Regions from separate parts of the Methylobacter sp. S3L5C genome, predicted to be linked through region 2. Evidence: riboswitches for the same ligand, from Rfam matches in the RefSeq annotation. Region 2 holds a riboswitch; each other region holds the start of a gene.

What was found. Region 2 has a riboswitch for cyclic di-GMP ahead of KKZ03_RS21590 (DUF1566 domain-containing protein). Riboswitches for the same ligand answer to the same signal wherever they lie in the genome.
Region 1: it holds a riboswitch for cyclic di-GMP, as region 2 does, so the genes downstream of both, KKZ03_RS07715 (hypothetical protein) here and KKZ03_RS21590 (DUF1566 domain-containing protein) in region 2, are expected to answer to the same signal.
Region 3: it holds a riboswitch for cyclic di-GMP, as region 2 does, so the genes downstream of both, KKZ03_RS06105 (DUF1566 domain-containing protein) here and KKZ03_RS21590 (DUF1566 domain-containing protein) in region 2, are expected to answer to the same signal.

The regions. Positions count from the first base shown of each region.
Region 1 covers NZ_CP076024.1:1,665,879-1,676,514, reverse strand. Annotated here, with positions in the region: gene KKZ03_RS07735 (MdtB/MuxB family multidrug efflux RND transporter permease subunit) at 1-999, shown strand, start outside; gene KKZ03_RS07730 (multidrug efflux RND transporter permease subunit) at 999-4,124, shown strand; gene KKZ03_RS07725 (efflux transporter outer membrane subunit) at 4,141-5,619, shown strand; gene KKZ03_RS07720 (glycine zipper family protein) at 6,211-6,600, shown strand; cyclic di-GMP riboswitch class I at 6,970-7,043, shown strand; gene KKZ03_RS07715 (hypothetical protein) at 7,075-7,407, shown strand; gene KKZ03_RS07710 (energy transducer TonB) at 8,347-9,156, shown strand; gene KKZ03_RS07705 (MotA/TolQ/ExbB proton channel family protein) at 9,167-10,114, shown strand; gene KKZ03_RS07700 (biopolymer transporter ExbD) at 10,114-10,527, shown strand.
Region 2 covers NZ_CP076024.1:4,764,171-4,774,806, reverse strand. Annotated here, with positions in the region: gene recQ (DNA helicase RecQ) at 1-777, shown strand, start outside; gene KKZ03_RS21615 (NGG1p interacting factor NIF3) at 791-1,111, shown strand; gene KKZ03_RS21610 (hypothetical protein) at 1,151-1,357, shown strand; gene KKZ03_RS21605 (DUF4410 domain-containing protein) at 1,553-2,080, opposite strand; gene KKZ03_RS21600 (hypothetical protein) at 2,336-2,509, opposite strand; gene KKZ03_RS21595 (choice-of-anchor I family protein) at 2,921-4,540, opposite strand; cyclic di-GMP riboswitch class I at 5,081-5,159, shown strand; gene KKZ03_RS21590 (DUF1566 domain-containing protein) at 5,191-5,928, shown strand; gene ppsA (phosphoenolpyruvate synthase) at 6,145-8,559, opposite strand; gene birA (bifunctional biotin--[acetyl-CoA-carboxylase] ligase/biotin operon repressor BirA) at 8,980-9,978, shown strand; gene KKZ03_RS21575 (type III pantothenate kinase) at 9,975-10,636, shown strand, end outside.
Region 3 covers NZ_CP076024.1:1,320,644-1,331,279, forward strand. Annotated here, with positions in the region: gene KKZ03_RS06085 (VPLPA-CTERM sorting domain-containing protein) at 1-62, shown strand, start outside; gene KKZ03_RS06090 (transketolase C-terminal domain-containing protein) at 663-2,567, shown strand; gene KKZ03_RS06095 (DUF1566 domain-containing protein) at 2,798-3,499, opposite strand; cyclic di-GMP riboswitch class I at 3,531-3,606, opposite strand; gene KKZ03_RS06100 (DUF1566 domain-containing protein) at 3,958-4,701, opposite strand; cyclic di-GMP riboswitch class I at 4,733-4,808, opposite strand; gene KKZ03_RS06105 (DUF1566 domain-containing protein) at 5,315-5,914, opposite strand; cyclic di-GMP riboswitch class I at 5,946-6,020, opposite strand; gene rsxB (electron transport complex subunit RsxB) at 6,387-7,028, opposite strand; gene KKZ03_RS06115 (DUF6781 family protein) at 7,459-8,091, shown strand; gene KKZ03_RS06120 (AarF/ABC1/UbiB kinase family protein) at 8,107-9,783, shown strand; gene KKZ03_RS06125 (MarR family winged helix-turn-helix transcriptional regulator) at 9,843-10,364, opposite strand.

The sequences.
Region 1 (10,636 bases), 1.7 Mb from region 2:
CGGCAAGTCTATGTCAATATAGACCGCAGTACCGCCAGTCGCCTTGGCATCACGACTGCCGCAGTCGATAACACACTGTACAGCGCTTATGGGCAGCGACTGGTATCGACTATTTTTACCCAGTCCAACCAATATCGGGTCGTGCTTGAAGTTGATCCTGCCGACCAACATTCCCCGGAAACCCTCAAGGATTTACGTATTCCTTCCGGCAATGGCACTCAAGTTCCGTTATCGGCGATAGCTGAAATATCGGAACGGCCAACACCATTATCGATCAATCATCTCGACCAGTTTCCGGTAGCCACGCTGTCATTTAATCTGGCTCACGGTGCCGCACTGGGCGATGCCGTGAAAGCTATCGACCGCGCCAAAGACGAGATCGGTTTACCATTAAGCATCCGTACCAGTTATCAGGGCGCGGCACTGGCTTTTAAAGCCTCTCTGGATAACACGCTATGGTTGATTCTGGCGGCCATTATTACCGTGTACATTGTCCTTGGCGTACTGTACGAAAGCTATATTCACCCGATCACCATTTTATCCACACTACCTTCTGCCGGAGTCGGTGCATTACTGGCACTGATAATTTCTGGCGGTGATCTGGGTATTATCGGCATCATCGGCATTATTTTGTTGATCGGCATTGTCAAAAAGAACGCCATCATGATGATAGATTTTGCCCTGGAAGCCGAGCGCAAAAACCTTATGCCGCCAGCCGATGCTATTTTTCAAGCCTGTTTACTGCGCTTTCGACCGATTCTAATGACCACGTTGGCAGCATTACTGGGCGCGTTACCACTGATGCTGGGTAGTGGTGTTGGCTCGGAGTTACGCCATCCCTTGGGAATTACCATGGTCGGCGGTTTATTGGTCAGCCAGTTATTAACCTTATATACCACGCCGGTCATTTATTTATGGATGGATAATCTGGCCAGACGGGTCTCCGGTTGGGTGCGCCTTAATCCAACCGAAGTTGTCGAAAACGAGGGCAGTTTGTAATGAATCTATCGGCACTGTTTATCTATCGACCGGTGGCCACCACACTATTAACAATTGCCATCGCTCTGGTGGGTACGCTGGCCTTTTTAAATTTACCGGTGTCATCGTTGCCGCAGGTGGATTTCCCGACGGTAAGTGTGCAGGCCCAGCTTCCCGGCGCCAGCGCTGAAACCATGTCGACTTCGGTCGCCACGCCACTGGAACGGGCGTTGGGACGCATCGCGGGCATTACCGAAATGACCTCCAGCAGCTCATTGGGATCTACCCAGATTACCCTACAATTTGATCTGGATCGTGATATCAATGGTGCTTGCCGTGATGTGCAAGCGGCGATTAATGCCGCTGCCAGCCTGTTGCCCGTCAATATGCCCAATCGCCCTACTTACCGGCGCGATAATCCGGCCGACTCGCCGATTTTGATATTGGCGTTAACCTCGGATAGCCTTAGTCGCGGTCAACTATACGACGTGGCATCGACCATCCTGGCACAGAAAATAGCACAGACTCCCGGTATCGGCCAGGTACAGATCGGCGGCGCCGCCCTACCGGCGGTAAGGGTTGAACTAAATCCAAACTCCTTGAGCAAATACGGTATCGGTTTAGAGGATGTCAGAAATACCATCACCCAAACCAACGTTACGCGCCCCAAAGGAGTCATAGAAAACGGCAAGCAACGCTGGCAGGTTCTGGCTAACGATCAGGCTCGTAAAGCCAGTGATTATATGCCGTTAATCGTCAGCTATCGCAACGGCGCACCGGTTACCATCGCTGATCTTGGTGAGGCCGTTGATTCTGTAGAAGATCTGCGCAATACCGGACTAAAAAACGGTAAACCGTCCGTGTTGCTGATTATCAGAAAACAACCACTCGCCAATGTCATTCAAACTGTCGATGAAGTTCTGGCCTTGTTGCCGGAACTACGCGCCAACATTCCCGGCACTATTGATTTGTCGGTAGTGGTTGATAGATCGTTAACTATCAGGGCCTCAATTACCGAAGTCGAACACAGCTTGTTAATTGCCATTAGCTTGGTGATTCTGGTGGTACTGGTGTTTTTACGGGATTTTCGCTCGACAGTCGTACCGATTATAGCGGTACCTGTATCACTGATCGGCGCCTGTGCCGTCATGTATTTATTTAACTACAGTCTGAATAATTTAACGCTGATGGCATTGACCATCTCCACAGGCTTTGTCGTTGACGATGCCATTGTCGTTCTGGAAAACACCAATCGTCATATCGAAAAAGGTGTGCCGCCTTTTAAGGCGGCATTATTGGGGGCCAAGGAAGTCGGCTTTACCGTAATGGCAATGAGTGTATCGCTGATTGCCGTGTTCTTACCCATTTTATTGATGGGTGGTGTAGTCGGCCGCTTGTTCAGGGAGTTTGCGGTAACGCTGTCGGCGGCGGTACTGGTGTCGTTGCTGATTTCGCTGACGGTCACGCCGATGCTCTGTGCGCGTTGGCTGGGCAAGGAAAGTCCAAAGCATGGCTGTATTTATAATGGTATAGGATCTGCCTTCGACTGGTTGCAAGCGGCTTATGAACGTTCACTACGCTGGGCACTGCATCATGGCCGTATCATGATGTTGATTTTGCTCGGCACCATCGGCCTCAATGTTTATCTGTACACAATAATAGACAAAGGCTTTTTCCCGACTCAGGATGGCGGCAGATTAATCGGTGAGATTCAAACCGACCAAGGGACGTCTTTTTTGTCCCTGCAAAAAAAGCTTTATGAATATTCCGAGCTATTAATGAAAGATCCGGCAGTCAGTAATGTCGCCGGATTTGGTGGAGCCGGTTCCAGCAGTAATAGTGCCAGAGTCTTCGTTATACTCAAACCGCACAATGAACGCGCGCCCATTGAAGAAGTCATGGGGCGCTTGCGTGATAAAGTCAAACGCATTCCCGGTGCCGAACTGCACATGTTCCCGGCGCAAGAATTACGTATCGGCGGGCGCCCGTCTTTCGGTTCGTTTGACTATGCGCTGCAATCCGACGACCTTACCCTGCTTCGGGAATGGATGCCAAAAGTTATTGCCGCGCTGTCCAAGCTACCGCAACTCAGCGATGTCAATACCAGCCAGCAAGACAAAGGCCAACAGATTGGTTTGGTAGTTAATCGGGATATGGCATCCCGCTATGGCATCAGCCAGGCCATGATCGACAACAGTCTTAATAGCGCCTTTGGTCAACGTCAGGTATCGGTGATTTACAATCCACTTAACCAATATCGGGTAATCATGGAATTGGCACCCGAATACTGGCAAAGTTCTGAAGCCTTAAAACAGGTTTACATTAGTGTCCCGGCCGAACGTTTACCGTCCGGCGAACAGGTTGGCGCGCGCCAGGTACCGTTGTCGACGCTTGCCAGTTTTGCACCAACCACCACGCCGTTGTCGGTTAATCATCAGGGTCAGTTTGCTGCAGCTACCTTGTCGTTTAATCTTCAACCCGGCACTTCACTTTCTACTGCCACCCAACTAATCGAGAAAACCATGCTTGATATTGGCGTGCCTAATTCGATACAAGGTAGTTTTCAGGGTTCTGCAAAAGCCTTTCAGGAATCGTTACGCAATCAACCTTTTTTAATCCTGGCCGCTTTGCTCAGTATTTATATTGTGCTGGGAATTTTATACGAAAGTACCATTCATCCGCTGACCATCCTGTCTACTTTGCCTTCGGCAGGAGTCGGCGCCCTGTTGGCGTTGATAGCTTGTGGCACCGAATTCAGCATCATTGCCTTAATCGGTGTCATTTTGCTCATTGGTATCGTCAAAAAAAATGCCATTATGATGATAGATTTCGCCTTACAAGCTGAACGTGGGCAGGGACTGAAGGCTTCCGAAGCGATTTTTCAGGCCTGTTTGCTGCGCTTTCGCCCGATCATGATGACGACACTGGCAGCAATGTTCGGTGCCCTGCCACTGGCTCTGGGTAGTGGTTACGGCGCAGAACTTCGTCAACCACTGGGCATTGCCATTGTCGGCGGACTGATTTTCAGTCAGCTACTAACGCTGTACACCACTCCCGTTGTTTATATTTATCTGGATCGTTTCCGGCTGTGGTTTCATCGCCGTTTTTTTAATCGCGCCGCTACACTGGCTGATAAACCTGCTTAGTGCATCTGAGATTGTCATGAATTTTCGTATTATCCCAACCCTGATTTATTCACTATCAACTCTGCCACTGACCGGCTGCACCGTCGGGCCTGACTATGTGCGCCCACAAACAGCCATTCCCGATAATTTTAAGGAAATAAAAGGCTGGAAGCAGGCCCAGCCCCGTGATAATTTACTGGTCGGCAAATGGTGGGAAATATTCAACGATGCCCGGCTTAACGGTCTGGAAGAACAGGTTGTCAGCGGGAATCAATCAATTGCCCAGGCCGAAGCACAATATCGCCAGGCTCAGGATCTGGTGCGCTCGGCACAATCGGCTTACTTTCCCACCGCGACGGTTACCGGCACTACCAACCGGTTTCGTGCTGCCAGTGGTCAAAATGTTGCTGTCAGTGGTGTTAGAAATCTTTTCGGTGCCGCCGTGGCATTAGCTTGGGAGCCGGATTTATGGGGCAGTATCCGACGCCAGGTTGAAGCCAATGAAGGTAGCGCCCAAGCCAGTGCCGCCACCTTGCAGGCCTTGCAACTATCTACCCAGGCTACTCTGGCTGAAGATTATTTTATATTGCGATCACTAGACGCACAAAAAGCGGTGTTTGATGAAACCGTAGCCGCTTATACCAAGACCCTGGAAATTACTAAAAATCGTTATACCGCCGGTGTTGTCGCCAGAACCGATGTCGTACAAGCCCAAACCCAATTGGAATCAGCCCGTGCACAAGGCATTAATCTTGGCGTGCAGCGTGCAAAACTGGAACACGCCATTGCGGTTTTGACAGGTAAATCGCCTACCGAGTTATCCCTGATTGCAGTACCGCTGGATATCGCACCGCCGCCGATTCCAGTCAGTCTGCCGTCGGAATTACTGGAAAGACGTCCTGATATTGCCGGCGCTGAACGTAAAATCGCCGCTGCCAACGCTCAGATCGGCGTTGCAAAAGCCGCCTTTTTCCCCACGATAAATCTGGGTGCCAGTACCGGCTTTCAAAGTAATACCTTGTCGACGCTATTTACTGCCGCTAAACGTTACTGGGCCTTGGGACCTGCGGGGGCAGCTCTGACGCTATTGGATGGTGGCGGAAAAAACGCGCAGTATAAGCAAACCCTGGATGGTTTCGATGCCACTGTGGCTTTCTACAAACAGACCGTACTTACCGGCTTTCAGGAAGTTGAAGATAATGTGGCGGCACTGCGGATTCTCGAAGAAGAAGCGCAAGTTCAGGACAAAGCCGTAACGGCGGCTCGCGAAGCATTGGCGATGATATCCAATCAATATCAGGCCGGTATGGTCAGTTATTTGAATGTAATGACCGCTCAGGCGGTGGCGCTAAATAACCAGCAAACGGCGATACAACTCTTGGGTAATCGACTGGGAACCTCGGTTCAACTGGTTAAAGCCTTGGGCGGAGGCTGGAATGTCGCCATGTTGCCGACACCTGACGAAGCCGGTGGCGAAGTGAAGTGGACAGATTTTTTACCATATCCGGTTAACTGAGCAGTTTGACTGATAGTAGTAGTCAGGTAGCAGACCAATAGCGATCATTAATCGGTAAAACCGTCACAATGCAAAATGAGACTGTTTCATTTACCTTGTTAAATTTATGGCTATCTTTATCTAATCTTAATCAAACCTACAGGCTTCCTCTCATGTTGATTATGTAAGCTGTACGCAGTCGTAAACTTGCCCGTAAAGCCGGCTTTAAACCCAACAATATAAGCAGCAGTAACTTAGCGGTGATTGGAAATGGATAATGAACTTTTAATAAATCAAGCCCAACATCTTTTTGTGCTGTTGAATACCAGACAAAAGGAATCCGACCTGGAAAACAGGATGGGGTTTGATCGTCTGTACCCTATCGTAAGACGTGCTTTCCGTCGTTATCATCGTCGACTAAGACACTTAAACAGATAAGACCTGCTTCCTATATTTGCTATTTTCTGCGACTGCTATTTCAGTCCATCCTGACAGTAGGCCCTATAAATATTAATAAATCAGCAATTATTAGCAGAAAAATCTGGACGTTCATTTTATAAAGACCGGAAAATTTTGCATGCTGTTTGACCTATATCCTTTTTTGGAGAAAACATGAAAAAATATAATTTACCCATAATATTAATGGTTTCCGCATTAGCTACCGGATGTGCGTCTATGAGTGGGTGGCGTCCAATTCTTGATCCCCGCCTGGATGAACATCCGGAAACCGTTCAGCGCGACATGGCAGAGTGTAAGACACTGGCAGATCAAGCATCAGATATCACCAAAGAAGTCGCTATGGGTGCAGGTGTTGGTGCTGTTACTGGTGCCGCAGGTGGTGCAGCTGTTGGCGCTATAGCCGGCAGTGCGGCAACAGGTGCCGCAGGTGGTGCTATTTTGGCTATTCCCGTTGGCTTGTGGAAAGGCTATGAAGCCAACGAGGACTTTAAACGAGCATTCAGAACCTGTATGCGTCAGCGCAACCATACACTGGTCAACTAAAGGCAACCTTGAAAAATCATTATTTTTGGCCAATTGACAGTTCCTGAAAAAACCGAAATTTCTGCTGCAGATTGTCTTAATATTTATTGTCAGCAGCTATTAACCTGACTGATACCACTCAATAGCGTCATCAAAATATCTTATCAATCACGAACGATGCGCGTCGTAACTCAGCACAGCCCATGACTTTAGTGTCTGTAGAGTGCTTGTTACCATTCAAAACCCGACTCACTATTTTTAGAAGTTATTCTTTATTTATTTACGGTTTTGAAATAGCAACAATTTTAAGCATTTATAAGCAGGCGAGCTTGCCTGCTTATAGAAATTGCAAGATTGTGTTACACTTTTATCCAAGTGTGCATGATTGACGAATAAAAAAGCCAAACTTATTACAAGATAAGGACGGACAGCCACGGCGCTTATAAGCCAGCCGGGTTACATTAAATTTAATAAAAATTTTCTATAGGTAACAATATGCAACCTAAAAAAACACGCTTAGCACTAGCCTTAATTATTGGCACCGTAGCAACTGGCACAGCCCATGCGTCTTTAACGTCCAGTGACCCTTTGACGGTTTATGACTCAGTGCAAGACATTAACTGGTCCCAAGACACTAGTGCTGGTTACCTAAACCCTTCCATTAAGTCTAAGAATCTGTATTTATGGGCTGTTCGTCCGGGCAATGTTGCCATCGTTTCGGTACCTGCTACAATGCCATTACCCGGTGCAGTCTGGCTATTATTGAGCGGCATGCTCGGAATAATGGGCTTAAATCGTCGTAAAAATATCGGGTTATTCGGCAATTGACTGATTCTCAATCGAAAATAATTTCTTAATAGTAGCCAAGCTTCTGCTTGAAAATTAGTCAGAGTAAAACGATTTTACCGATAACATCCCTTATAAGGGATGTTATCGGCTCCTATTTATTGATTACAAGCCCAGAAAAGCAATAAATTCGTGCCTTTTTTCGTACTTTCGTGGACATTGGATTTTGCTTGTTAGCCTTACTTCTCCAATATGACACGTTGTATCGCACTCCATTTAGGATAAGACTAGCTTTTTTCCCCACCAATACAGGCAATATTTGCGGCCTTCTTAAATTCCACCTTAAGCCAGTCGATGCTGACCATAAAAAACTTCTCTCGGTAGGGTGGACAACGATTTTTTGCCTACTGCTTTTGACCGATGACTTAGTTAACCAGATGAAATATAAGAAGATTGCAAACCCAAGCCCCGCTTAATAATAAAAACTCTGCATTTATTTCGTGTCTTTCGTGCTTTTCGTGGACAATAAATAAAGAGGGCATGATTTTCTGCAAAACCCCCGTCTTACCCAAGATTTAATTCCAACATTGCTTTCCTGTTCACCCTATCACCTGAAAATTAGCCAGGCCTGACTCCATAAACTGTTGCTCAGGAAACACCTGAGTAACAAAAGGTTATTCAAACTGATGATCAACAAACAGTCGTTAATTGAGTAATCATTGCCATCAAGTCGAATTTCTATCCTAAAAACCTGCTTCACAAAACTCGTCATAACGCTATAAAACCATTAAATACAGATGGTTATAGTCATTTTCTATAACATTCCCTCCTAATATTTATGATTTTAAGAAAATATGGCACGGTACCTGCTTTATCTAAATCAACAGTATTAATTAAAGCCGGCCAGCACTTGGATTATCAAGCTGATTTGTCATTGAACAGCTAAGGTCCGGTGACTTTTTAAACAACGGGAGATATCGCATGAGTAGTCAATTAAAAGTTTTTAATAGAGTTGATCCATCTACATTTATACCGGAAAAGAAAAAGGGTAATGTCATTTCCATTAATGTGGGTGCCAGTCGACTGATAAAAAGATTCTCCGGTTCATCGGTCCCTGTAGTGTTGAGCGATTTTAAACATAATTCAGAAGTTCGCGACAACAAAGCCATCGATTATCTGCTTATCGGCATCTTGTCGATAGTCATACACTCCTTTGTCGTCGATCACTTCAAGCAAATACCTGTCGAAGAAGAGTTGGTCGAACCGGTTAAGCCGCCATCTAAGGTGCAAATTTCATTTGTTCGTCCCCAGCCACCCAAGCCGGTCGTTCAGCCACCGCCACCGCCGCCACCCAAAGTGGTGGCGCTTAAAAAACCGCCCAAACCCAAGATAAAACCCAAAGCGGCACCACCGGTTATCGAGCAGCCACCTGCTCCATCAACCAGTACGGTCACTGATGCAGCTGCTCCGCTAGTTCCTGCTCCTCCCGCACCGGTAGTGGAAAAAGTAACCCAACCACGTGCAGGCGCCGGTTATCTGAATAATCCACCGCCGGTTTATCCTGAAATAGCCATGGATCGTGGCTGGGAAGGCAAAGTGCTGATGAAAGTACATGTTCTGGCCAGTGGCAAGCCTGACACTGTTTCTGTACTTAAATCCAGCGGCAAAGATGTCTTGGATGATGAAGCGGTTAGAACCGTTAAAAAATGGTCATTTGTTCCGGCTATGCGAGGAACCACGCCAATCGATGGCTTGGTAACCGTTCCAATTTCTTTTAATTTACAAGGTTGAGGTTTTAATCATGACAGAAACAACATCTGCTGCAGCGGAAATTCCACAAGCAGCCACTCAAACACCCCTTTCAGGCTCACCAATTTCAGGCACTGATATTGCCGGCGCGGCTAATAGAGCGGCAACAACCGTTGCGGATGCTTCACCTGCAGCTACAAATCTGGCGACTTCGGCAGCGGATATAGCACCTGCGGCTCCTGAAATCACCTCGGCGCTAATTGTAGATGCCACTTTATGGATTTTAATCGCGTTTTCTGCCGTAACATGGGCTTTGATAATGATTAAGGGTATACAGCATCTGCGGATTTCGCATCACAATCGGGCTTTTAGCAAGAAGTTTTGGGGAGCCGAGGATTTTCAGGCCGCTTCTGCAATACAAGGTAATAACGGCCCGGCTGCCAGAGTCGCTGAAGCGGGGTTCGCCACGTTACTGGAAGCCGATGGCGGGACAACGACCCATGATCTGGAGCATACCGGCGATCGTCAGGAACTGCTGGATCGACGTTTACGCCAACAAATGCAAAAAGAACGCAGTGCATTGGAAGGCGGACTGGCCATATTAGCAACCGTAGGCAGTATCTCGCCATTTGTGGGTTTGTTCGGTACCGTCTGGGGAATTATGGGCGCACTGACCAGTATCAGTAAAAGCGGCTCAGCCAGTCTCGACGTAGTTGCCGGCCCTATCGGTGAAGCACTTGTTGCTACCGCTGTGGGTATTGCCGTCGCGGTACCGGCGGTAATCGGATACAACTTTTTTATTCGCAGAAACAAGGTGATTTGGGCATTTCTTGACGATTTCTCTATCGATTTTGTTCATCTTGCCTTAAAAACGGCATTCTTGATTAAGCGTCAAGGTTACGGTGCGCCTGCCCCGTCACGCTCCAACGAGCCGGTAACAAGAAAACCGGTTATCAAAACAAATCATAATGAATTACAACCAGAAGGAGCGCAAATCTAATGGCTTTTAATACCAAAGATAGCGGTGATGATGATGATGTGATGAGTGAAATCAACGTCACGCCACTGGTTGATGTGATGCTGGTACTGTTGGTCGTATTTATCGTAACAGCCCCTTTATTGACTCAAGCCGTACACGTCAATCTGCCCAAGACTGCTGAAACTGCGGCTCCCGAAGAAAAAGATGCAGTTTATATCAGCGTTGATGCCAAAGGGAAAGTATTCATGGACAAAACAGAGATTGCTATCGAAGCCTTTGAAAACGAACTGATAACCCGTAAGGCCGCTGATCCTGAGATTGCACTTAATCTTAACGCAGACGATGCCGTTCAATACGGCATTGTCGCCAAAGTGATGGCATCAATAGAACGCTCCGGCATTACCAAGTTAGCCGTACTAACGATCCCCAAGTAATCAGGGCAAAAAATCAGACGACTGACCGGCTCTTTTGGAGCTGGTTAGCATCTGCAACCAGTTTACTAAAAAGGATCTGAAATCACAGGCTACAAATAAGACTAAAAGC
Region 2 (10,636 bases):
TTTGGCTTGGGCAAAGACTTGGATGAGCAGCAATGGTCTTCCGTATTCAGGCAGTTGGTTGCGCGCGGTCTGGTTTCCGTTAACTTTGATCATTTTGGCGTGTTGCAACTGACGGATGTCTGTCGCCCGATTTTACGCGGCGAACAACAGTTAATGTTACGTAAAGATATACGGCCCGAAAAAAGCAAGCTTGGCAAAAAAGGTGCCGGCAAATCAGTCAGCAAGGGCGAAATCAATAGTGAGTTATGGGAGGCTTTACGTGCCAAGCGCAGAGAGATTGCCGATGCCCAGGATGTGCCGCCCTATATTATATTTAATGATGCAACATTGATGGCTATGATGGAGAAAAAACCGGCCAATCACCAACAAATGCGCTTGTTGTCGGGAGTGGGTGAGCGAAAATTAAGCCTTTATGCCGATCAGTTTTTAGCGGTTATCAAAGATTATAGCGATGACCACAGCGGACACGATACGGCGACAGAATCGGTAGATTTGTTTAAATTAGGTTATAGCGTTAACAAGATTGCCCAAAAAAGAACATTGAAAGCCGATACTATCTATACGCATCTTTCGCAAGCGTTGGAGCAAGGACTACTGGCGTTGGTTGATGTCGTGGAATTGCCTGAGCCGGAAATAAAAACTATTGAGGAGGCTATTTTAAGTCTGCCCGGTGAACAACAAAATGCCTTAAAACCGGTTTATGAGCATTTTGATGGCCAATACAGTTACAGTATTTTACGTTGTGTGCGGGCAGCACTGCAGCGCAAGACGGCATAAAGCGATTATCGCCATGTATAAATTAAGTTTTTACGTTCCCGAAGCGCAGCTTGAAGCAGTAAAAAGCGCCTTGTTTGCAAAAGGCGTAGGGCATTACAAGGCTTATGATCAATGCTGCTGGCAAGTGCGCGGAGAAGGTCAGTTTCGACCTTTGGCAAATAGCCGGCCAACACTTGGGCAAGTTAACCGGTTGGAAAAGGTTATTGAATATAAGGTGGAGATGATTTGCACTGCTGTCGTAATCAAGGAAGTTGTCCAGACGTTACTTAACGTGCATCCTTATGAAGAACCTGCCTATGAAGTTTACAAGATCTTGACGGTTGACGACTTGTGAAATATCTCACTTTAATTTTTTGCCCTTAAAACAATGACCATGCGCAGGTATTTTAAAAAAAATGTCGATCAAACGGATTTGTTCGATTTGGCCGCACAGCTCAATGAAATAAAGCAATTGCGCTCAGCAGAGTCAGAATTAAGCATGATTGCCTTGCTTGGTACGGAAGAATTGAATCTAATTGAGAGCAAAAAAAAGACCGGCTTAAATTGGGTACAGATATCCACTGATTCCATCTTTGATTAAGTCTTCACAAAAAATCAGCTTAGGCTTTGCTGCCAAAATGGCAGCACAATAAAGACTATAGATTTTCAGATAAGTAATTTCCATGTTGACAGATACCATCCCTTCAAGTGATGTTATCTGTGTGAGCTTACAGAGCATGAATTGACAGTTTAATTTCTGAAAGTCTATAGCGAAGTTACTTGGACAGCCTCCTTGCTAGTCTTTACCAATAATGGAATCTGCAACCGCTTTACAAAAGCCAACCTCGGTATCTTTTATATCCGTCAGTGCACCATAAAAACCATGCCAGGCGAAAGTCTTGTTGACTTCATAGCGGGCCATTTTTTCATTGGATAAAGAGTCAGCAAGCGTTACCTCGGCATCAATGTGCATTTGTCCCAAGCCTATCATCATAAATCGCGCAAAAGCACTGCCTTCATCATAGTTTTTTATGGCTACAGAAGCGTTGAGCGTTGTAGAACCGGGAACTCCGGTATTGATGGTTTTAAAACGTTTTGGGCTAGTGGTTTTTATATCTGCCACAATCAGTTTCGTCATTCTATCGGTATCAGTTTGATTTAAAGTAACGTGCTTATCCGCTTTAACGGTAATAACCAAATCAGAAAATCGGTCTGCCTGACTACTACTCATAGGTGAGCCTATCAATTGATGAGAGCCAGCGGTATCAGCGCATCCAGACAAGAAGCTGGCAACAAAGACTAGTGCTATATAAAAGTATGTCATGTTAATAAAAGCCCTCTGATGGATTAATACAAATGGGTATGGGGCAGATGCCTGATAGTTATTATAGCGGTCTGAAGGTGCTTGCACGGGTTATTACCGGCAAGTGCCAATAAAAACTCATATCCCGGCTTTATTAACGGTAATAATCTGCACAACTTTTATTGTATTTAGACGCCGCATAGTGCTTTTCTGGCTTGTCGTTTGGCGCTTGTATAGCTTGACACTTTTACCGGTTATGCGGGTAAAGGGTTTGCATTAAGTAATAATAGTATTGGCACTGCTCAGCAAGTTACTGGCACTGCCAGCACCTTTGGTTGCTATGTCAATACCTTTAGAGGCACTGCCAAGCAAGGTATTGGAAAAGCGAGTAAAGGTACTGAAAGTGCCGGTAGAGGTGCTGGCAGCGCCATTGGGGGGTTTTACTGACACAAAAAAGGTATTAGGAGTGCCGGTAGAGGTTCTGGCAGTGCCAGTAGCTTGACGGGGAGAGTGAATAAAGGTTTTTTAAAATACCGTTGCGATATTTATTGATCTGAATCGCAAATTATAACGCGGGACGGAGTTTTATAACCCCGTCCCAAACGTTTCAAAAGCTATTAAAGCGCGTAGGATGGGTAGAGGCAATAGCCGAAACCCATCATATTCAATCGCTTATTCGATGGGTTTCGCGTTGCTCTACACATCCTACTCATTAATTAAAGCCATAAGACGGATTAAAAGTAGGGCGCAATATGCTATTGATGCCCTACCTATTACACCTTACCGCGTTGACCCCAAGTTTCGGCTTGGGAACCGGTAATGCATGTAGCCCAACGCTTTATGCTGATAAAATACCGGCTTTTAGGCTTTGCGTCGACGAGTCAAGACACCAAAGCCTGCCATTGCCGAGCCGAATAACCAAACTGCTGCAGGAACAGGAACTGCTGCGACTTGATACAGAGAAGTAGTTTCGCTAACCTCGTTGCTTACAGCAAGATAGCTGCCTGCGGCGTTAGAGAAAAAGCTTATTCCTTCCGGACCAACATCACCTGCAGTGAAAATTGTATCGAGGTAGAGGATGCTTGCCAAGTTGCTAATGTCCCAAGCCATGATGGCATTGGATCGCTCCAGACCCAGAAACAATATATCGCGGCCATTGACTTTACCCACTATTGCGCTTTCTGGCTCTGGTCCTTTATTATCGCTGCGGCTGTCATCCCAAATTGACGAGTAATTAGCCATTATGGTTTGCTCTATCTTATCGCCGGAATCAAACACCATTGTACCGTTAGCATCTAAAATCGAGAAAGATCGTCCACCAAATGCTTGTAACTGATCAAGGTCGCCATCGCCATCGGTGTCGCCGCTGGTAGAGACAGTCAAACGATTTAGTTTGTCGTTATTGGTTTGCCAGTCAGCACCATGCGCAGCGGTCAGAGTAGCGTTTAGAGCGGAATCAATGGTTGCATCGCCGACGCGGATTTCATCATTACCACCTGCCCAATCGCCACGAGAATCGCCTTCGTTGGCCGTTACATAGTATTGACTGCCGCTGTTGGTAAAACTCGCTATGCCATCTGGCATATACATTCCCATCACGTTCCAATTTTGGATATTGCCGTTCAGGGGGCTTTTGCCTGATCCGTCACGATCTGAAACATCCAGGCCGTTGCCCGCCAGGCTGTGGTCTTTCAAGCCCATGGCTTTAATGTTGGTAATGGTTGCCGTAGCGATATCGATCTCTGCCACTGAATTAGCTTCTTGCAGGGTTGCGTAAGCTTTGGTGCCATCTGCGCTTACTGCGATGTATTCGGGTTCAAGATCTTGGGCAACAGAAGCATTGGGGCCGGTAAGTCTGACACCTGCAGCCTTAAGTGCTGCAGCCGAGCCATTAAAGCTCTCAAAACCAGCGGTCTGTGAAGTAAAAGTGGTTGTGTTGATAATGCTCACTGAGCCGACTGGATCGCCACCAGGGCCAACCAAATAACTGCTTGGTTCGGCTTCATTGGCCACTAACAAACGACTACCATCTGGTGTGTAAGTGACAGCATCAGGATTAGCGCCGACCGTCACATCCGCCTGATGTGCATAAGTATTAGCATTATAAAAACTCACTAAACCGGCATTGGTCTTGTTGGGGGCTGTGATGGCTATCGCTGCTTGGCCGTTCTTTACAGCGACGCTATTGATGCCGCCTAGCGAGCTAGTAGAAAAGGAATTGACCAGATTACCGGACAAATCAAGGATATCAATACCGCCTTGACCAAGGTTTAATTGGTTTGCATCCGTACCTGCCACCCATAGACGATTGTTTAGGGCGTCGTAGGAGAGAATTTCAGAGCCCATTGAATTTGAGCCATTAGCGGCAGTATGGCTGAAAGTCCATTCATGAGAGTAGCTAAAACCACCGGTTGCATTGGCGGTTGTGGAGGCTAGCGCTACGGCAACGGCAATAGCGAGGGTAATACGTGTATGTTTCATAAGCTTTGGAATCCTTGATGTTGTTAATATAAATGGTTAATCTGCAATTAAATAAGCCAGGCATAATTGAGCCGCTAATAATTGCTTTCACCCTCAACAACACGCTAGGTCTGTCAAGTTGAATCCTAATTTACTTTTTATTTGTTACAAAAGTGTGAACCGTATCGAATAATTCACCTTTCGTTCAATTTTGCCACTGTTTCATGAAATGATGGCCATAGCTCATGAAAAGTACGAAAGACATGAAAGACAAAAAATATATTAAATACACGAAATCAATACTGAATAAACTGGTTGCTAAGTTGGAACTTGGCAACCAGTTTATTCAGCACAGTCTATGAATTTAGTATATTTAGGTTACTTGATACATTTCGATGCATTTCGATACAATTCAAAGCTGTACTTGGTATTTTTATCTGTTATAGTCTTTTAGTAGTTTAAAGATTACATAAATACTTTAGGTATTTATGTTCAAGCAAAGTTATCCGCTTAATAAAACTGCACGCTCGTGTCCCACTTATCCAAGTGCCCATGATTCATGGATGAACAAGCCAAACTTATTGCAAGATAAGGACGGAAAACTACGGAGCCTATGATAAAGGCCAGCCGGGTTGCGTTAAATTTAATGATAATTTTTCGTAGGTAACAACATGCAATATAAAAAAATAGCGCTGGCATTTGCATTGCTGGCTAGCACGATAGTAACCGGCACTGCCCAAGCAGCGCTGTGGGCCCGTACCGGCGGTATGGTTTATGACGATGTTAATAACATCACTTGGGCAGCCGATGCCAACTTGTTTCAAACTCAGGCGGCGAGTAATCCTAATATGGTCAGTGACATTATCGCGGCTAACGGCGGGGTTATTCATGATACGGCCAATTATTATGATGGGTATACGGGTATCTATAACCTGACCAGCGCAGACTTTAATACCAGCACTGGCACAATGACCTGGTTTGGCGCACAAGCCTGGGTTAACAACTTGACGTTGGGTGGTGTTACGGGCTGGAGCTTACCCTCTACACCAGTAAAAGCTGATGGAATCAATGTTACCAGTAGCCAAATGGGTGATTTGTTTTACAATCAATTAGGTGGTGCAGCTTGGACAGATATTGAAACAACTCATAATGCTAACTATGATCTATTTACTAACGTCCAGAGCTATGTCTACTGGTCGGGTAGTGAGTACGCGCCCGATCCAAGCGCCGCGTGGGGCTTAAATACCAGCAGTGGCTACCAGGGCGCCCCCTATAAGTTCGGCCAGTTCTACGCATGGGCTGTTCGCCCGGGCGATGTTGCCGCCGTTCCGGTACCCGGTGCGTTTTGGCTCTTCGGTAGCGCGATGGTCGGGTTAATGGGCTTAAAGCGTCGTAAGAATATCGCTTAATTTCTCTGGCTCCCAAGCTCCAGCTTGGGAGCCAGAGCCGAACTCCAACTTGGGAATCAGCCATTTAAAGCAGGATTATTTTACCGATAATAACCCCTAATTCCTTGAAGGGATGTTATCGCCTCCTGCTTATTGATTGCCAGCCCCGAAAAAGCAATAATTTAGTGTCTTTTTTCGTGCTTTTCGTGTCTTTCGTGGACCTTGGCTTTTGCTTGTTTAAACCCGACCCAGCCGCTTTTCAGTTTCCAATACCTGCTGTGTCGTTTGCAGCACGGTATCAGGGTTCAGGCTCATCGAGTCTATGCCGATTTCCACTAGATAATCGGCCATTTCAGGATAATCCGACGGTGCTTGACCGCACAGGCCGCAATGTTTGCCGTTGCGCTTTGAGCCTTCTACGGCCAACCGGATCATTGCTTTAACGCCGGCATCACGTTCGTCAAAGTCTTCGGCGACTATCGCGGAATCACGGTCTACGCCTAAGGTCAGTTGGGTAAGGTCATTGGAGCCGATAGAAAAGCCGTCAAAATGCTCGGAGAAGGCATCAATCAGGATGACGTTATTGGGAATCTCGCACATCACATAAATTTCCAAGCCGTTTTCACCCCGCGTTAACCCCAGTTGCGCCATGTAATCAAGTACCTTTTTGGCTTCCTGGACACGACGGCAAAAAGGAATCATCAGGATAACATTAGTCAGGCCCATGACGTCGCGTACCCGTTTCATGGCGGCACATTCCAGTGCAAAGCCTTCGGCATAAGCGGGATGGGTATAACGGGATGCGCCACGAAAACCGATCATCGGATTGGGTTCATCAAACTCAAACCAGCGACCACCCAATAAGGTGGCATATTCGTTGGTTTTAAAATCGGACATTCGCACGACTACGGGTTTGGGATAAAAAGCGGCGGCAATTGTACCTACACCTTCCGACAGGCGTTGAATAAAGAAATCTTCAGGAGTTGCGTAGTTACGGGTCAATTCGGCCAGTTGTTCCCGTTCTTGGTTATCTTGCACACGTTCCGGATGGATCAACGCCATTGGATGCGCTTTGATGGTTTCGGTGATAATAAATTCCATACGCGCCAAACCCACGCCGTCATTGGGCAGGAAACTGGTTTTAAAAGCCAGTTCCGGGTTGCCGATATTTAACATGATTTTGGTTTTTGGTCGTTTCAGGCCGGTCAGGTTGGTGGTTTTAATTTCAAAATCAAGGATGCCTTCATAGACTTTGCCATTGTCGCCTTCAGCACAGGATACCGTTATGGGGGCATTATTTTTAAGTGTTGTCGTAGCGTTATCACAACCGACTACCGCAGGCACACCCAATTCCCGTGAGATAATGGCGGCATGGCAGGTGCGCCCGCCACGGTTGGTGACTATGGCTGAGGCAATTTTCATTACTGGTTCCCAATCCGGTGTCGTAATATCGGCAACCAGTACATCGCCCGCTTTAAAGTCAGCCAGCTGTCTGACATTGTCAATAATACGGGCGTTACCGGTGGCAATTTTACTGCCGACCGAATGCCCGGTAACCACTGGCGTGGCTTTACTGTTAAGTACATATTGCTCCAATACCATGCCGCTCAATTGTGATACGACGGTCTCAGGTCGTGCCTGAACAATATACAGGATGCCGTCAATGCCATCTTTTGCCCATTCAATATCCATTGGTTTGGTCTGGCCTGCCTTGGCGCTGTAATGGTTTTCTATTTTGATGGCATAGTCGGCCAGCGTTAAAACATCTTGGTCGTTAAGACAAAAATGATTACGTTCTTCGGCGGAGGTAACAAGGTTTTGAGTCGGTTCTCGCGTACGGCCATTGCTATAAACCATTTTTATCTTTTTTGCGCCCAAGGTACGTTTTAATACGGCACGATGGCCTTGCTCAAAGGTCGGTTTGTGTACATAAAATTCGTCAGGATCTACCGAGCCTTGTACGACATTTTCACCCAAGCCATAAGCGCCGGTAATAAAAATGACATCACTAAAACCGGATTCGGTATCCAGAGAAAACATGACGCCACTGGACTTTAGATCAGAGCGTACCATTTTCATGATACCGATTGACAGGGCCAGTTTGAAATGGTCAAAACCCTGATCAACGCGGTAATGTATAGCCCGATCGGTAAATAAACTGGCAAAACAGCGTTTACAGGCATCCAGTAAGGAAAATTCACCACGTATATTAAGAAAGGTATCTTGTTGTCCGGCAAAGCTGGCAGTGGGCAAATCTTCGGCAGTAGCTGAGCTTCGTACTGCAACGCTCATATCATCGCCGTATTGCTGATGCAGCTGTGCATAGGCTTTGAGGATTTGGTTTTCAAGGTCAGTCGGAAAAGGGGCTGCATAGATTATATCGCGTGCTTTACGCGCACGACTGGCAAGATCGACTACATCTTCCGGATTTAAGTCATCCAGCGCCTGATGTAAGGGTTGCCAGGCACCGGCTTGTTCCAACAAATGACGGTAGGCCTCAGCGGTCACCGCAAAGCCGTTAGGTATTTGGACACCTTGTGGTGTTAATTCACGATACATTTCACCTAAAGAGGCATTTTTTCCGCCAACCAGGGGCACATCTTCTATCGTTAATTCATTAAACCAACGGATATAATTTGTTTGTATGGACATTTTATTTTCCTTAAGGGCGTTCCTCGTGTGTTTGATATTCGCCACGGTTACACTTATATTGCGGAAAACTCAAGGTGGGTTTTTTAGTTAAAATCCGCTGCGGTGTGTGCGTGCATAAGTGGGTCAGGGTGTTAAAAGTTAATAATATACAGTTCTATAATCGGGAGCAAGGAGCAACTTGTTATTTAAAATTCTTACTAATAATAGGGTAATGTTAGTTCTTTAATTATCGACAATAATATCTTCGGTTAACGTATAATTTATTGAATTGCAGGTAGATTTAGGCTGCTGGCAAAGAAGCGGTTATAGATATCCTACTACATTATTTTCTGTAGGGCGTGCCATGTGCGCATTAGCCTCCAAGGCAGGTATGGCAAGCCCTACGTGCTTAATTAACCGTTTCCTTTCAATGACAAAATTGTGCTTATTTCTGATAAACAAAAAAAAATATTAACGTTATTGGCTGATGGTGAATTTCATTCCGGCACTGAATTAGCCGAAATAATAGGTGTTAGTCGATCGGCTATCTGTAAACAGGTAAAAGGTTTGTCTGACTTAGGGTTGCAACATTCGGCAGTCAGCGGTAAAGGTTATCGCTTGAATAAAGCGCTGGATCTGTTGACACCATCCAAAATTAACGCCAGCCTTGGCGAAGAGTGTAAGGCGCTTGTTTCAACGTTGGAAATCCATGACAGCCTTAATTCGACTAACAGTTATCTGGTAGAGCACTCCCGTAATAATGCCGCGTCCGGTTTTGTCTGTTTTGCCGAGCATCAAACGGCGGGTAAAGGCAGGCGAGGGCGACAATGGGTTTCACCCTACGGCAGCAATATTTATATGTCGCTGCTTTGGCGCTTTCAACAAGGTGGCATTATCGGCACGGCAGGCTTAAGTCTGGCTATTGGCGTTGCTGTTATCAGGGCATTAAAGGAGCATGAAATTAATGAGGTGGGGTTAAAGTGGCCTAATGATATTTACAGTCAGGGTAAAAAATTGGGCGGTATTTTGATCGAAGTATCCGGTGAAGCCGATGGTCCTTGTGCGGCTGTGATTGGGATTGGATTAAATTTGTTTTTACCTGAAATACAAGCTCAAAGCATTACTCAGGCCTGGACGGATCTGACCAATATCAGCGGTGAAAACCTGTTGCCCAGAAACCGGCTGGCGGGGACCCTATTAAAGCATATTCTGGTTATTGTTAACGGCTTTGAAACAGTCGGTATTAAGGCTTATCTGGATGAATGGCGCCGCTATGATTGTCTGAAAGGTAACTTGGCAACCCTGTTTATTGGTCAGCAACAAATTGAAGGTATTGTTGATGGCATTGATGATAACGGTCTGTTACTGATTAAAAAGCCGGATGGTACTATTCAGGCCTTTGCGTCTGGCGAAGTCAGTTTTAGCGCGCCAATAGTATGAATTTACTGATTGATAGTGGTAATACCCGGCTTAAATGGGCAATGTTGCAAGAAGATGGACTGTTTACCAGTCAGGCAATGCTTAATCAACAGCTTACCAGGCAACAACTTATTGCTGCCTGGAAAAGGCAATCACCGCCAAAACGCCTTGCCATTGCTTGTGTTGGTAAGGCGCCTTTGTTGAAGTTGGTTCTGGCTGTGGCCGTTGAGCTGTGGCCAGCCATTGAGATTATGTCTGTAAAGTCAGAGGCGAAAGCCTTCGGTGTTGTTAACGCCTATCAACAACCTGAAAATCTAGGTGTTGATCGTTGGTTGGCTTTGGTCGCGGTGCGTCACCATTATCAAAATCCTGCCTGCATCGTTGATTGCGGCACAGCTATTACCGTTGATTTAATTGATGGGGATGGTAACCATCAAGGTGGCTTGATTAGCCCCGGCTTAACGCTGATGAAGCAATCTCTGGCGACCAGTACTGCCGCGCTGCAATTTAATCAAACAAGTTATCTCGCAGGTCCTGCCTGTTTTACCCAAGCCGCCATTTATAGTGGCACCTTAATGGCGGCTACCGGTTTAATTGAGCAGGTGTTAAGTCAACAACACACTCCTGTGCAATTGATTATAACGGGTGGTGATGCCGATATTATCGCGGCACAGCTTAA
Region 3 (10,636 bases), 1.4 Mb from region 2:
TATGGTTAATGGGTTCAGCATTGATTGGCTTGGTATCATTCGGTAAACGTAAAAACGCTTAATGATTAAACAAATACCATAGATTTACTACTTACATTAAAGGGCCTTTTAAAGGCCCTTTTTTATGGCTGGCATTTATTTAAAATTATTGAAAACCTCTCTTTTATGAAATCAATATTAATTTAATGCAGCTATTGGCTTATCAGTAACAACTTAACGCTGTTAACATGCACAAAATTAACCTGCCTGATTTTTCAAATTGGCCAGTTTTGAAAGCGCGTCAGCCAATTTTTCGGCTTATTTTCCAGCCATAAACCTTAACTCTGCCCATCTTCGTTAAAATGTCTTGCAGACTGCGAATAACAAGGTGTACCCTGCACCGCGATAACGTAAAATAAATAATAAAAAAATTTCTATCTATACTTAAATACATTATCAGTTAGGCCCTTGCCAAGAAAGTGAGAGAGTAATCCTATATAATGGATTGATAGTGGACGTTATCAATAAAAATAAAAAGCCCCCGGCACATTAAAAGCATTAATGAATATAACTTGAGAAATGATCCGGGAGGATAGGTAAGCAAGTCGCATTTTTATGGTATATTTGTTTAAATTGATAAAACTGTAAACTTTAAATAATCCTTAACCACGAGAAATAAAACCATGTCTAAATTTCCAATTGATCTTGGCGCCTATCAGCGCATTAGCCTTGATCCAAGTATTGACACACTGACTACCGAGCAAAGAGACAGTCTTAAAGCCAACATTCAGCTTTGTCGCGATGCCATTGTTTTCTTTACTGCTACCGGTGCTGCAAGAGGCGTCGGCGGTCATACCGGCGGCCCATACGATACTGTGCCTGAAGTCATGATTATGGACGCCTTGTTTCGCGGTTCAGAAGAAGCCTTCGTACCGATCTTTTTTGATGAAGCCGGACACCGTGTAGCGACTCAATATCTGATGTCCACACTAAATGGCGATCTCCCTGCTGAACGCCTGATGGAATACCGTGCGGCTCACTCTCATTTACCGGGCCATCCTGAACTGGGCTTTACGCCTGGCGTAAAATTTAGCTCCGGACGTTTGGGACACATGTGGCCTTACGTTAATGGTGTAGCGATTGCCAATCCAACCAAAACCCTATTTTGTTTGGGCTCTGACGGCTCACAACAAGAAGGTAACGACGCCGAAGCGGCACGTCTGGCCGTAGCACAACAACTGAACGTCAAGTTGATTATCGATGATAACAACGTCACCATCGCCGGTCATCCATCACATTATTTACCGGGTTGTACAACGGCTAAAACCTTGGCAGGCCAAGGCGTCACCGTATTGGAAGGCGACGGCGAAGATCTGGATGATTTGTATAAACGTATCTGTATCGCCGTCAACACGGATGGCCCGGTTGCTGTTATCAATCATCGCCCAATGTGCCCCGGTATTGTCGGGCTGGAAGGTTCAACCCATGGCCATGACGTTATTTCTGTAAAAGTAGCCGTTGAATATTTAGAATCTCGCGGTCAACAAGCGGCTGCCGATCACCTTAAAGAAATCAAGGCACCTAAAAATGATGCCGTATTCTTGGGTTCCAGCGATCGTTGGGATGCCAACCGTAACGTTTTCGGTGATGCTGCCGTTGAAATTATGGGTCGCCTGAGCGAAGCCGATCGTATTGAAAAAATTCGCGTTGTCGACAGCGATCTTGAAGGTTCTTGTGGTTTGTTCAAAATCCATGCAGCTTTCCCGGAAACCTTTATCTCTTCCGGTATCATGGAACGCGGTAACTTTTCTGCGGCGGCAGGTTTTGGCATGGAAGCAGGCAAACAAGGTATTTTTGGTACGTTTAGTGCGTTCCTGGAAATGCTGCTGTCTGAAATCACCATGGCACGTTTGAACAACTCCAACGTACTGAGTCATTTCTCTCATGCCGGTATCGACGACATGGCCGACAATACTTGCCATTTTGGTCTGAACAATATGTTCGCCGACAATGGCTTGAGTGACGGTTATCCGACCAACCTTTACTTTCCGGCTGATCCGCTGCAAATGAAAGCTTGTCTGGAAACTATTTTCTTTAATCCCGGCCTGCGTTTTGTTTTCTCAACCCGTTCAAAAGTACCGACTATTTTAAATACTGACGGCGAAGACTACTTTGGTGGTGACTATAAATTTGTCTCCGGCAAAGATGAAGTGATTCGTGAAGGAACGCATGGTTACATTGTCAGCTTTGGTGAGTCATTGTATCGGGCATTGGATGCTGTAGAACGTCTGAAACTGGAAGGTATTGATGTTGGTTTGATCAACAAAGCCACCCTGAATGTTATCGATGAAGACATGATGGCCAAAATTGGTAATTCACCAATGGTCTTGGTTGTTGAATCTTTCAACCGTAAGTCTGGTTTGGGTAGTCGTTTTGGTTCATGGTTGCTGGAACGTGGCCTGACTCCAAAATACGCACATCTTGCCACTTATAAAGAAGGTTGTGGCGGTCTGTGGGAACAATTTCCGCATCAAGGTATTGATCCAGCCGGTATCATTGCCAAGACCAAAGAACTGTTAAAGCTTTAATTTAACCAGGCATTACCAATGCCTGACTCCGCATTATTCATCTAAAATAGAGCGGAGCGAAAAATAAAAAGCCCTTATCTTACGATAAGGGCTTTTTTTATTGCCAAAAATTACCGGTTGGAGTTTGGAAACCGGTAAAGCCAGGTTTATGGTAAATGGAGTGCGATACAACGGGTCGTAGCCTTATTGGAGAAGTAAGACTAACAAGCAAAAGCCAATGCCCATGAAAATTAACTGATGTTTTTACGACGTTTTAAACCCATTACGCCGATTATGCCGGTCAAAAATAGCCAAATTGCACCGGGTAATGGTACAGCGGCAACATCGCCCGCGCGAACAGCTAATCCGTAAAACATTTCAGACATAGGATTGTGATACTGCTCGCCAATGCCAATATCGAATTTCCACGCGTAGTTTACATAACCCGTGTACTCAGTACCCGACCAATATGAAGCTCTATTGACGTTAGTGAACAAACTATAGTTGCCATTATTGGTCGTTGCAATGTCTTTATAATCTTTACCGCCTAATTGATTGTAATACAAATCACCCATTTGGCTACTGGTAAGGTTACCCCCATAAGCGACTACTGGTGTTCCAGGTAAGCTCCAATCAGTAAAGCCACCCAGCGTCAAGTTGTTAACCCAAGCTTGTGCACCCCACCAAGTCATTTTGCCTGTATTGGCATTAAAGTCATTGTTGGTGAGGGTATGGGTGCCGATACTCATGATATTATGTATTATTTGACTAACCAGATTGGTATTACCTGCCGCCTGGGTTTTAAACAAATTGGCATCAGCTGCCCAGGTGATTTTGTTGACATCGTCATAGACCATACCGCCGGTACGTGCCACTAACGCTGCTTGGGCAGTCCCGGTTGCTGCTGTACTGACCAGCAAAGCCAATACCAAGCCGTTTTTTTTATGTTGCATATTACTACCTACGAAAAATTATCATTACATTTAACGTAACCCGGCTGACCTGTAACGGCTCCGTGGCTTTCCGTCCTTATCTTGCAATAAGTTTGGCTTGTTCATCCATAAATCATGCACACCTAAATAAGTGAGACACGAGCATACAATTTTATTAAGCAGGTAACTTTGCTTGACCATAAATACCTATAGTATTTATGTAATTTTTAAACTACAGGCTGAAGATAACAGATAAAAATAGCGAGTCAAGCTTTGAATTGTAACAAAATGTAACAAGCAATCTAAATATACTAAAGCAATGAACCATGCTAAAGCGTGATTCGTGACCTGCAGTGTGTTTTGATAGTACTATTGGCTGGAATTAAGCTGGATAAACTGAACAACGTGGGAAGGTGTAATTTGTAGGGCGTTGTAAATCGGGTTAGGCGCTAGCCGTAACCCGACAAAGATACATCGAATTAAACGATGTTTTTACGACGCTTTAAACCGATTAAGCCTACCAAAGCACTACCGAATAACCAGACTGCGCCGGGTAATGGCACAGCGGCAACATCGCCAGATCGAACAGCCCATGCGAAGTTCTGGTTTAGCTTACCGATGTAGGACATAGTGCCATTTGTGGTAAGGAAGAGCCACGCTTCGCCTGGACTGCTCGCATATTCACTACCCAACCAGTACTCAGAGCTTTGGACGTTAGTGAATATATTATAACTGCCATTATTGGTCATACCTGTACCAGCACCTGCGCCATTACCGGCACCTGCTCCACCACTCGGTCCATTGGCAAACAAAGCTACCATTTCGCTGACGGGCGGGTTTCCACCAGAAGCTCCCTCGGTAATGATGGGTAGTCTCCAGTCAGTAAAGCCACCCAGTGTTAAATTGTTAACCCAGGCTTGTGCGCCAAACCAGGTCATTTTACCGGTGGAGGTATTAAAGTCAGCGGCGGTCAGTGTGTGACTGCCGTTAACTGCCGACGCATCATTAATAACCCCATTGTTATTTACGATAATCTCATTAACCAGATTCGAATCAGCTGCCGCTTGGGTTTTAAACAGATTGGCATCCGCAGCCCAAGTGATTTTATTGATTTTGTCATACACCATACCGCCGGTACGTGCCTCTAAGGAGGCTTGGGCTGTACTTGTTACTATGCTACTGGCCAGTAAAACCAATGCCAGCCTTATTTTTTTATGTCGCATGTTGTTACCTAAAAAAAACAACTATTTAATTTAACGCAACCCGGCTGGCCTCTAAAGGCTTCGTGGCTTTCCGTCCTTATCTTGCAATAAGTTTGGCTTTTTTATCCATAAATCATGCGCACTTGGATAAGTGAGACACGAGCGTGCAATTTCATTAAGCAAGCATTGGCATGTTTACAAATCACAAACAAATAATAATCGATAAAAATATAATGTCCAGTGCTAAATTGTGACAAAATTATGAAAGAATTAAATAATTATTTTAAATACACTAAAGCCATAAACTATACTGAGATATGAAATGCATCGCTCATGACTGGCAGGGTATTTTGGTGACGCTATTGAGTGGGGTTAATCAGGCAGGATGCGGGATAAAAAAATTGCGCCCATTACCTCTTACATCAGCGGTAATGCGGTTTGTCAACACGGTTGGAGTAATATGTAGGGCGTTAATAGCAAAGCGTCTTGCGCGAATGTTGGGCTTTGATCTTTTAGCGCATCAGGCTATCGCTAAGACCCACTACTTTTAATCTATCTTCGGCTCTGGCTCCCAAGCTGGAGCTTGGGAGCCAGAGCACTTGGGAGCCAAGGAGCCAGTCAGTCAAGCACCGAATTAAGCAGTGTTTTTACGACGATTTAAGCCCATTACACCAATCATGCCAGTCAAGAATAGCCAGACCGCACCGGGTAATGGCACAGTGGCAACATCGCCCGAGCGAACAGCCCATGCGTAGAGATCCTTATTATACTTTTCGTCGCTCTGCTTGCCACCCTTGATATCGAAGGCCCTCGTTTTATCTTTACCGGCATCCTCGCTCGACCAGTACTTGTCGTTCTTGACGTTAGTGAATAAATCATACTTGCTATCATCCTTATCGCCGCTATGATCCTTATCACCATTACCCCTTCCTATCTTACTCAAAACAGGGCCTAGCTGATTGGTAAATTGGTTAATGGTAGGCAGTACCCAATCCGTGTAACCGGCATAATCCAGACCGTTGGCCCAGGCTACAGCTGTTGACCACTCCATTTTACCATTGCGATCGTAGCCACTGGTTTTTGCCAGATTGGCATCGGCTACCCAAGTTATATTGTTGACATCGTCATAAACCAAATCCGTACCACGAGCAAAAAGCGATGCATGGGCAGTACCCGTTGTTGCTACGACGCCAATAATCAAGGCCAGTGCCAAACGTGTTTTTTTATGTTGCATATTATTACCTATAGAAAATCATCATTAAATGTAATGCAGCCTGACTGGCCATTAAGGCTCCGTGGCTTTCCGTCTTTATCTTGCAATAAGTTTTGCTTTTTTATCCGTAAATCATGCGCACTTAACTAAGTGGGACACGAGCATACAATTTTTTTAAGCAGGGAAGCTGACCTGATTATAAGTACTTAAATTTTTTGCTGTTTCAAAACCGTAAATATAGAATAACAGATAAAAATAGTGCGTCCAGCTTTGAATTGTAACCAAATGTAACAAACATTTTTACATATACTTAAAGTGGTGGGCATGCTGTAAAGAATGAAGCGCGTCGTTGGTGACTGGCGGGTATTTTGGTGACGCTATTAAGCGGGGTTAGTAAGGCAGAATGCGGGGTAACGGGATTACGCCTGTTACCTCTTGTGTATCAGCGGTAATGCGGTTTTTCGGTTACTGTATCTTATGCAGAAACAGTGTATTACTGTTGCTGCGAACTTTGTAATTGCATTTTTACCAATTGCGCTCTTTTTTGCTTCGCACGTTCCAGTTTTTCCGCCTGTTCTTTTTCTTTACGCAGACAGTGCGCATCATAACGGCGCTTTGCCAATTGAGTACGTGCGTATTTCTGCTCGTGACTTAGGGATTGTTCTTTATCGACAGGCAGTGGCACCATAATAATACAATCTACCGGACAAGGCGCTACACACAGCTCACAACCGGTGCATTCTGAAGCGATAACGGTATGCATAAATTTTGCCGCGCCTAAAATAGCGTCAACAGGGCAAGCAGCAATACATTTAACGCAACCGATACAGTCTTTCTCAATAATAAATGCCACACTTTTAGGTTTATGTTGGCCAAATTGCGGATTAAGCGGCTTGGGACTAACGCCTAACAAAAGCGCTAATTCGATAACACCCTCGTTACCACCCGGCGGACATTGATTAATGTCTGCAACCCCCGATGCAATGGCTTCAGCATAAGGACGACAGCCTTGAAAACCGCATTGTCTGCATTGGGTCTGCGGCAGAATGGCATTTATTTGATCAATCACAGTATGGACTTTACCCTTGAATATTGCTGGTATAAATAACCGGATATTGTTGCATTTATTTGCAATGAAGTTTTAAATAAATTCATTGTTGTTCAAAAGACGGCTATCCACTTTAAACGAGACAAGCAAAAAGGCTTAATCGTCCTTAATGATAAATCATCAAAAGGATCGTTCGCTGAGCAGAGTCGAAGCGGACAACTCGCTTCGACTCCGCTCAGCGAACGATTTAACCTTAAATTGTCCCGTTTTAAATGGGTAGCCAAAAATACCCAGCCGTTACCCTGTCAATAAAATAAAATCGGTGGCGCTTTCGGCAGGTTTTTTAATCATTGGATAATTGTTCCTTAAAGAGCGTAATGAAACCGGGAAAAAACCGACACTTATCTGTGGCTATGTTGAGTTTAATAAGATGATGCCTGCAATGCTGATCGGTGCTATTGTTAAGCCGTTAGAGTTAGTGGACTTTCTTTTTTTAAAATTAACAGGGAAAACTATTATGACTAAAATAAATCAACAACAGGTTAAAGATGCCGTCCGGACAGCCGTTAATTCGGGGACCAACGTGCATCAACAAGTTAAGGCGATTACCTTAACGGCACTGACATCAAGGCAACTGGATATGGATAATATCAATAGTGTCACTGAAGCAGTCGGCAAAGGTATTAATGAAGGTATAAGCACTCAGGGTGAGCAGGCCAAAGAGGTCTTTAAGCAGGCGGCCACGGCATTGGATGATGCGTTGGCAATTGCTGCGGAGGCGTCAAAACTGGCTATTGAAGAAGCAGCATCGCGAGTTACTGAATATTCTCAACATGACCTTAATGATGCCATAAAAGATTTACAAGCGATGGAAGGTTCATTTCTCGATACCTTGGCAAAAGTAGCCAAAGGCAGTAATCAGGTTATTGCTGATATTGTTAATGACTTTATTACCCATACTGCGCAAAGCGGAACCGCTGTTGGCAAACAAACCTTAATTGCTCTGGAAGCGCTGAAAGGCGTCACGCAACTAAGTAAAACCGTGCTGGTGTCCAGTACGGTTGCCACAGTATCGACCTTGGCACAGATAGGCAGCGGTATTTTATTGGGCATCGCTGAAAGTTTACAAGCAGCGCATTCCAAAAAATAAAGGTTGCAGCATAACATGTTGTGGGAAATGTTAAATGCCGCCAGGGATCTGGGTCGGGTTCATGCTATTGCCTCAGTTTTAATTCGCTACGGCTTTGGCGGCTTTGTTCGTAGCTTAGGTGTAGGCAAAGTCCTGGAGCGTGCAGGCAAGATACTGCATTGGCAGCAAGTGGAAGATTATGCAAAACTTGATACGCCACAACGAATGCGGCGCGTACTGGAAGATTTGGGGCCTACCTTTATTAAATTAGGGCAAATCCTGGCGACGCGTGTTGATTTATTTCCTCCCCAATATATTGCCGAATTTGAAAAGCTGCAGGATCAGGCACCTCCTGTGCCTTTTGAAGAGCTACTTTCCCAGCTTGAAGATGATCTTGGTGGCAGTATTGATGAATTTTTTTCGGCAGTCGAAAGACAACCGCTGGCAGCCGCTTCCATTGCACAGGTTCATAAAGCCGTACTCAAGGATGGAACAGCGGTTATTTTAAAAATTCGCAGGCCCGGCTTGCGTAAAATTATTGAAGCTGATTTACGACTTTTACAGCGTATTGTTGATATTGCCGAATCTGAATCCCCCGAATTTCGTCGCTTTCATCCGAAAGAAATCCTTCGTCAGTTTAACCAATCATTACGCCGTGAACTCGATCTTGCCGGTGAGTGTAGAAATGCAGAACGGGTAGCCGCCAATTTAGCCGATGATCCCGATATCATAATTCCTAATGTCTATTGGCAATGGACGGGGGAAAGACTCAACGTACAAGAGTATATTGAAGGCATTCAAGGACGTGATCTTACCGCCGTTGAAAAAGCCGGACTGGATAGAAAACTGCTGGCTGATCGCGGAACTAAAGCCGTTATTAAGATGATTATGGAAGACGGTTTTTTTCATGCCGATCCGCATCCCGGAAATGTCTTTTATCTGGCGGGCAATAAACTGGCATTTATAGACTTCGGTATGGTTGGCCGTTTAACGGAAGAACGCAGGGAGCAAGTTGTCAGCTTGTTGTATGGCATGATTAATCATCTGCCGATACAAGTCGCCGAGATACTTGAAGACTGGTCAGACAATATTTATACCGATGAGCAAGTGCTTACCGTTGACATAGAGGCCTTTGTTGATCAATACAGTTCGCTCTCGCTAAAAGATTTAAGCCTGACTGCAATGATGGGTGATCTGATGGCGTTATTAAGAGATCACAAATTAATGTTGCCTGCCGATCTTGCCTTGTTGATCAAAGCTTACATTACCTTGGATGGTCTTGGGAGACATCTTAATCCGGATTTTAATACCCTGGTTTTTGCTGCACCCTATATCCAAAAAATTATGCTGGAGCGCTACAAACCCGAGGCTATTGCCAAACGGGGATGGCGTAACCTGCTTAGCGTCGCCGATCTTTTGACCAGCTTACCAAAAGACCTGCGTAAATTGCTGCGGGCTTCCAGAAAAGGTGCCATTCAGATCGACATTACCGTCAAGCGCCTTGATCACTACGTTAACAACATTGATAATGCCATCAGCCGGTTGACTATGGGTATAGTCACAGCGGCACTTATTATTGGCTCGTCCATTATCATGACGGTAAAAGGCGGACCGGAATTATTCGGCTTGCCTGCATTTGGTTTTTTAGGCTACTCTTTCGCCACGATAGGCGGTATTTGGCTACTGCTTTCCATTTGGAAAAGCGGCCACTAATTATCACCAACCTGAAAACCCTATAAGCCAGTCATGCCTTGGAAGGGCTAAAAACTGACTTATTCAACTACGCCATGTTTACAAACATCCTGAACTTTGGCGCACCAGCCAGTAATGCCATTAGCTAATTCTCCACTGCCATTGCAACGGGCGGTAGTAACAGCTTTGTGCAAGCGGGTTAAAGCAGCTTCAAGAGTCACCACTTCCTCTGGGGAATAATCATTAAATATCTGGTCAATGAAGTCCAGGTGTTCGTTAAAAGTACTTTCATATACGGCTTCTCCTGCCATAGTCAATCGAACAATCTGACTGCGACCGTCGGTTTCCGAAGCAAGCCTTTGCACCAGTCCCTTATCCTCCAAGCGACTGATGACACCGGTTAAGGTACCTTTAGTAATTAAGGTTTCCTCGCCTAATTTTTTAAAAGTCATACCGGTAGTATTGCCTAAGGTGATGATAATATCGAATTGTGGCAGTGTCAGATCCAACGTATGCACATGACTTGCCGCATAGGCTAAAAAAGTCTGATGTGTCCGTAATAACTCACGAAGCACCGTTGGAAAAGTTGAGGGAGAAGTCATAGTATTTAAGCCTATATGGTTCTAATTAGAACTATATAATAGCCCTAATCACGAGTAGTCTCAATATTTTACGATAATTTGACTAAAAGTAGGTCTATTTAAATAGTTAAAACGCGCCAATTTCCCCTGTCTATCGGACCGATGTCAGCTATTTTATGCACAAGATAAGTCGGTTATCGGTTCATTGAATCGGCCATTAATACCGTTTGATGGGTTTTCCGGCAAGTCTTGCCGATAACATCGGCGACAATCGCACTAATTAAAAAACGAGG